Linked DNA regions of Novosphingobium sp. G106. The protein of the gene in region 1 interacts with the protein of each later gene in a pairwise test. Links are inferred from orthologs where the notes say so. Each region holds a gene or a part of one and is shown on either strand. Other genes may lie near its edges. The genes, in order: KRR38_RS10055 and ssb.

Region 1 (3,277 bases):
GAGCCGCTGGATAAGCTGCATGCGGAAGGCCGATTGCGCCAGCACGCCCGTGCCCGCCGCCGCGCCCTTGGTGAACAGCACGGGCAGGCCGAAGCGCGCCACGACGCTGTTGATGAACCCGTTCGTCTGGCTCAGGCGCGTCAGGGCGGACTGGGTCGAGAGCACCATCAACCGCCGCACGGCCTCGCTCGCGGGATCGCCCGCAGCCTGGGCCAGCGCCACGCCCGGCAGGGCCGCCATGACGCCGACGGTCAGCGCTCCGACCAGGAATTCACGGCGGTCGATGGCGGGGTATCCGGTTGCAGTCATTCGGCTTTCCTCTTGATTCTGACGGCTTGCCTGCAGGGCGATGCCTATATCCGCGATGAATAGCTATAGGCGACAGGATGAATCGCGCTCGACTCCTCGTATTCAACGCCGCGCTCGGTGCGCTCGATTACCGCGTTCCCGAGGGAATGGCGATAGAGCCCGGCTCGGTAGTGGTCGCGCCGCTGGGGCCACGGCAGATCGTGGGAATTGTCTGGGAAGCGGAACGCCTGCCGGCGACGGAGGTGCCCGACAGCAAGCTGCGCCCCTTGCTCGAAGTGCTGCCCGTGCCGCCGCTCCCCGCGCCGCTGCGCCGGCTGATCGAATGGGCCGCGGACTACTACGTTGCGCCGCTCGCCGCTGTGGCGCGAATGGCGCTGGGCAGCAGCGCTGCGCTGCGCGGCGGCGGGACGACCACCGAATATCGCCTGACCGGAGAGGAACCTGCCCGGCTCACGCCCCAGCGCGCCGCTGCAATGGATGCGCTCCATGGCGAGCAGGCGACGATCCGCGAACTCGCCGCAATCGCCGGCGTCTCCGAAGGCGTGCTGCGCGGCATGGTCGGGGCCGGGCTGCTCGAACCCGTTACCGTGGATATCGATCGCCCGTACCCGCGTGCCCGGCCCGACTTCGCCGTGCCCGAACTCAGCGAAGGACAGCAGGAGGCCGCTGACATATTCGTCGCCGCGGTAGAGGCCGGCGGCTTTGCGCCCTTTCTGCTCGACGGAGTGACCGGCTCGGGCAAGACCGAAGTCTATTTCGAAGCCGTTGCGGCAGCATTGCAGCAAGGGCGACAGGTTTTGACACTGCTTCCCGAAATCGCGCTGACCGAAAACTTCCTGCGGCGTTTCGAGGCGCGTTTCGGCGTCGCGCCGGTGCTCTGGCATAGCTCGCTCAAAGCCAGCGAACGGCGGCGGGCCTGGCGGGCGATCGTCTCGGGAGAGGCGCAGGTCGTGGTCGGGGCGCGCTCGGCCCTGTTCATGCCCTATCGCAAACTTGGCCTCATAGTCGTTGATGAAGCGCATGAAACCTCGTTCAAGCAGGACGACGGCGTGCGCTACAATGCCCGCGATGTCGCCGTCATTCGCGCCCGGTTCGAAAGCATCCCGGTGATCCTGGCCAGCGCTACGCCCGCGCTCGAATCGATGCATCTCGCCGATACCGGCGTCTACACGCGTATCGCCCTGCCCGACCGTTTCGGTGGCGCCAAGCTACCGACGATCTCGCTGGTCGACTTGCGCACCGAGCAGCCCGAACGCGGCCGCTGGCTCGCCCCGCGGCTCGTCGAGGAGCTGAAGGACCGGCTGGAGAAAGGGGAGCAGTCGCTGCTGTTCCTCAACCGCCGCGGCTATGCGCCGCTGACCCTCTGCCGCCACTGCGGCTACCGTTTCCAGTGCCCCAACTGCACCGCCTGGCTGGTCGAGCACCGCCTGTCGCGCCGGCTCGCCTGCCACCACTGCGGCCACGAAGTGCCCGTTCCCGAGGCCTGCCCCGAATGCAGCACGCCCGACTGCCTCGTCGCTTGCGGCCCCGGCGTCGAGCGCATCGCCGACGAGGTCGCCGAGCTGATGCCCGAGGCGCGGGTGGCAGTAGTCACTTCGGACACGCTCAACAGCCCCGAGAAGGTCGGCGAATTCGTTGCCGCGGCGGAAGGCAAGCTGATCGACGTCATCGTCGGCACGCAGCTCGTGACCAAGGGCTACCACTTTCCCGAACTCACTCTGGTCGGCGTGGTCGATGCCGACCTCGGCCTCGAAGGCGGCGACCTACGCGCGGCCGAGCGGACCTACCAGCAGGTGGCGCAGGTCGCGGGCCGTGCTGGCCGCGGCGAGAAGCCCGGCGAAGTCCTGATCCAGACGCGCCACCCCGAAAGCAGCGTAATTGCGGCACTGGCTGCCGGCGACCGCGACGCCTTCTACGCCGCCGAGACCGAAGCCCGCCGCGACGCCGGCGCCCCGCCTTTCGGCCGATGGGCAGCGATCATCGTTTCCTCGGAGGACGAAGCCGAAGCCCGCGATGCCGCGCGAGCGATCGGCGGAAGACGCCCGGACCTGCCCGACGTGCTGATCCTCGGCCCCGCGCCCGCACCGATGGCCCTGCTGCGCGGCCGCTACCGCTACCGCCTGCTGATCAACGCGCGGCGCTCGGCCGAAGTACAGCGGATCATCGGCGAGTGGCTCGGCCAGTTCGACTTCCCACAGGGCGTGCGGGTGAACGTGGATATCGATCCCTACAGCTTCGTCTGACGGCCGCGCTCACGCAGGACCTCCATGTCCCGATCGAGAAAATAGTTGAGCGCCGTGCGTATGGCGGCAATCGCGCCGAGTTTGCCGATGTCGTCCCAATCGGGCGCCAGGGTGGTTTCGACGATGTCCGCCGCCAGCTGGAATGTCAGCCCCGCCACCAGCCATCGGCCGAACGCGAGCCAGGCCTGGCGCAGCCTGTCTTCCGGACCGCCTGACAGCAGCAGATAGGACAGGCCGATGGCACCTTGGACGCAGCCGACCGCGATCGCGAGGATCGCCAGCATATTCGCGCCGAGCGCGATATATTCGGCGCTCAAGTGAGCGAAATAGGCCAAGGCGCACTCCCCGGCAGACCAGGAACGAGGCGATAGCCTAGGCTGCCGGCCCCGCCCCGCTATCGGGACAAGTACCGACTGCCAAAGAGGTTGGATCGAACGCCTAGCCCTCGAGCAGTGCCGCCGCCTCGATCAGCCTGTCGCCGTGCTCAACCTCTTCCTTGCCGTTCTGGCGGAAGAGCTTGGCAGCTTCCTCGTTGCCGATGTTCGCGGCCCACTTCTCGTACAGCCCCTCGCCCGCGAACTCGCCCTTGGCCAGACCGCGCAGGGCCTCGGCGGTGACGGGCGCGGTCGGGATCGGGCCGGCGAGGTAGGGATTGTCCGCAGCGGCGGGCGGCAGGTATTCCTCGCCGCTGATCGCGCGGATCGCCTTGGCAACTCGGTGGCCGT
Region 2 (3,168 bases), 3.7 Mb from region 1 along the record:
TCCGCCACTGCCATTCTCCGTGATGAATTTGCCTTGGCCGCAGAGGCGAGGCTCACCGCGCCCATCCCCGCGACCACTTCGCGCCGCCGCATCGTCATTCCACGCCGAAACGCTTGCCGTAGTCGGCGAACATCTCGGCGATCCATGCCTCCTCGACGCCGAGCGCCTCGTAGGAGTAGGGATAGCGGCCATAGCGATCGACGCGGTTGTCGGGGTCCGCCAGCCAGGCCGTCACACCCGCCGCGAAGTCGGGCGTGACGGGCCGGTCCAGCCAGCCGTAGATCTTCTCGATCATCGCCATCGGAGCCGCCGAGAGATCGCGGAAGCTGATATGCATGATGCGCGGATCGTCGATCAATTCGCTGGTCAGGAGCCGATCGAAAGCCGCTTTCATGCTGAGCGCGAAATTGCGTGCCCAGTCGCGCCGGTCCTTCGGCTTGCCGGCCACGGTATCGAACAGCACGTTGCTCAAGGTGACGAGCGAGGCAAACATCTCGGTCATCGGACGATGCGCCCAGATGCAGCGCGCGTCGGGATAGGCCGCGAAGATCGCATCGAGGTGATGCTGCGCCGCGGGCGACTTGCATATCCACTGCGTCTTGCCGGTGTTCCACTGGAAGTGCTGCAGCACCTCGCGGTGGAAGGCGAAGGCCTCGGCTTGGTCGTTGCTGAGGATCGCGCCTTCGAGCGTCGGCACGCGGAACAGATAGTAGGGATAGGCATAACGGAAATCGAGCGTGAGGACCTCCTCGTCCTCGCAGAGCTGCAGCGCACCCTTGTCGATATAGGGGTGCATCGGCCGCTGAGCAGGACAGAAGTCCATCCAGGCTTCCATCGCGCGCTGGGCATAGGCCATCCGCCCCGAGGCGATCGGGCCCGCGCCCGGCGGCGGCGACGGCGTGAGGACGTTCCAGCTCTGCAGCGCCAGCACCGCGGGATCCTCGGCCAGCAGCGAGTGCAGGAAGGTCGTGCCCGAACGGGCGAAGCCGATGATGAAGACCGGCTGTTCGATCTTCTCCGCGACGATGCCGGGAAAGCGCCGGCGATCGAGCCCGATCAGCAGGCGGCTCACGAGCAGCTTCTGCAGCTGCCGTTTCATGCCGTCGAGCTCGTCGGGCCGGTAGGGTCCACGCGCGTTGATCCAGTCGATCATCGCGCCGAAGCGGTGACGAAGGCCCTTGTCGGCGAGTCCGCGAGCGCCGCTTTCTCCCTCGGCCCAGGCAAGGATCTCGTCCGCGCTGAGCGTTCCCATGGATTCGTGTGAAGCAAGGCCTGTTTCGGTCATTCTCGATCCCGTACGAATACGATCGGCCAGTGCGGCGTCGCATTCATCCTTCGCCGCTCAGCCTAGCGCTCAGCGGAAAGCCGGTCTCGATATCCCGAGCGCGCCTGTCGATAGCCCAACCGCGCGCGCCAAAGTCAGCTTAAAACGGGATGTCGTCGTCGAGATCGTCGCCAAAGCCGCCGCCACCGCCGCGCGAGCCGCCACCCGTCGAGCCACCGCCGGACGAACCGCCGCCACCCCAGTCGCCGCCGCCGCCGCTGCGACCGCCGGCACTGCCGCCGCCCGACCGGCCACCTCCCATGCCGCTGTCATCCCAGCCGCCACCGCCGCTGCGACCACCGCCGCCGCCGCCGCCAGCACCCGGAGCGCCGTCGAGCATGGTCAGCACGCCGTTCATGCCGACCGAGATTTCGGTGGTGTAGCGGTCGTTGCCCGACGCGTCCTGCCACTTGCGCGTGCGCAGCTGGCCCTCGATGTAGATCTTGCTGCCCTTCTTGAGGAAGCGCTCGGCCACGCCGACAAGGCCGTCGGACTGCAGCACGACGCTGTGCCACTCGGTCCGCTCCTTGCGCTCGCCGGTGTTCTTGTCCTTCCAGTTCTCGGACGTGGCGATGCGCAGGTTGGCGATGCGCCCGCCGTTCTGGAAGCTCTTGACCTCCGGGTCCTGACCGAGATTGCCGATCAGGATGACCTTGTTGACGCTGCCTGCCATCGAATCGCCTCTTAGTATGCCGAAGGGTCCGGCTACACCGAACCGTCGCCCCTGCGAAGGCAGGGGTCTAGATAAGCTGGAGATATCGCGATCGGTCGCCTGAAACGCAACCTCATCTGGGCCCTGCCTTCGCAGGGGCGACGGAAAAGGTTAGAGGCCTAACGCGACCGCCGACCAATAGGTAATGCCCGCGAAGACGTAGGCGAGGCCGAACAGATAGGCGAGCATGAAGCCCGGCCATTTCCACCCGTTCGTTTCCCGCCGGGTGACCGCGATCGTCGACATGCATTGCGGCGCGAAGACGAACCAGGCGAGGAACGCGAGCGCGGTCGGCAGCGTCCAGTGCGCCTTGAGCTGGTCGCCAAGCGCTACCGCCGTCTTGTCGTCGTCGGCCGAACCGGCCACGGCATAGGCCGTCGCCAGCGAACTCACCGCCACTTCGCGCGCCGCCATCGCCGGGATCAGCGAGAGCGCGATGTCGCGGTTGAAGCCGATCGGCTCGACCACCACAGCCAGACCGTTGGCCAGCTTGCCCGCGATCGAGGCGTCGACCTGGTTCTGCCCTGGCTCGGCGCGCGGGAAATTCAGCAGCAGCCACAGGACCACCGTGACCATGAAAATGATCGTGCCGGCGCGGCGCAGGAAGATCCAGGCACGCTGGAACAAGGCGATCGCCATGTCCTTGGCCCGCGGCATCTGGTACTTCGGCAGTTCCATGATGAAGCCGCTGGCCGCGCCCTTGGTGACCGAGCGCCGCAGGACCAGCGCCACCACCATCGCCCCGACGATCCCGATGACATAGAGCCCGAACAGCACCAGCCCCTGCAGGCCGACGCCCAGCGAACCCACCGCGCGGTTGGGGATGAAGGCCGCAATGATCACGGCATAGACCGGCAGCCGCGCCGAACAGGTCATCAGCGGTGCGATCAGGATCGTCGTCAGCCGGTCCTTGGGATCGGTGATGGAGCGCGTCGCCATGATACCCGGGATCGCGCAGGCGAAGCTCGACAGCAGCGGGATGAAGCTGCGGCCCGAAAGCCCAACATGCGCCATCAGGCGGTCCATCAGGAAGGCCGCGCGCGCCATGTAGCCCGAGGCTTCCATGGCGAGGATGAAAAAGAACAGAATGACGATCTGCGGCAGGAACACCACGACCGAACCGACGCCCGAG

What was found.
Region 2: the proteins of KRR38_RS10055 (region 1) and ssb interact in binary tests that used the Escherichia coli proteins (3 or more experiments, as listed by UniProt). The link is inferred for Novosphingobium sp. G106 from one-to-one orthologs.

The regions. Positions count from the first base shown.
Region 1 is NZ_JAHOOZ010000001.1:2,106,814-2,110,090, forward strand. Bases 8-2,969 are described here. They hold KRR38_RS10055 (primosomal protein N'), read left to right. Parts: upstream 8-386; coding sequence 387-2,552; downstream 2,553-2,969. Other genes in these bases: KRR38_RS10050 (DUF4197 family protein), read right to left, coding at 8-309; KRR38_RS10060 (DUF1622 domain-containing protein), read right to left, coding at 2,537-2,887. Also shown: more of KRR38_RS10050, read right to left, coding at 1-7; KRR38_RS10065 (ferritin family protein), read right to left, coding at 2,991-3,277.
Region 2 is NZ_JAHOOZ010000001.1:5,833,087-5,836,254, reverse strand. Bases 212-3,064 are described here. They hold ssb (single-stranded DNA-binding protein), read right to left. Parts: upstream 1,998-3,064; coding sequence 1,425-1,997; downstream 212-1,424. Other genes in these bases: KRR38_RS28435 (ferrous iron transporter B), read right to left, coding at 2,148-3,064; KRR38_RS28445 (sulfotransferase), read right to left, coding at 212-1,285. In the rest of the region: KRR38_RS28450 (DUF1214 domain-containing protein), read right to left, coding at 1-92; more of KRR38_RS28445, read right to left, coding at 95-211; more of KRR38_RS28435, read right to left, coding at 3,065-3,168. UniProt on the Escherichia coli protein: Plays an important role in DNA replication, recombination and repair. Binds to ssDNA and to an array of partner proteins to recruit them to their sites of action during DNA metabolism. Acts as a sliding platform that migrates on DNA via reptation.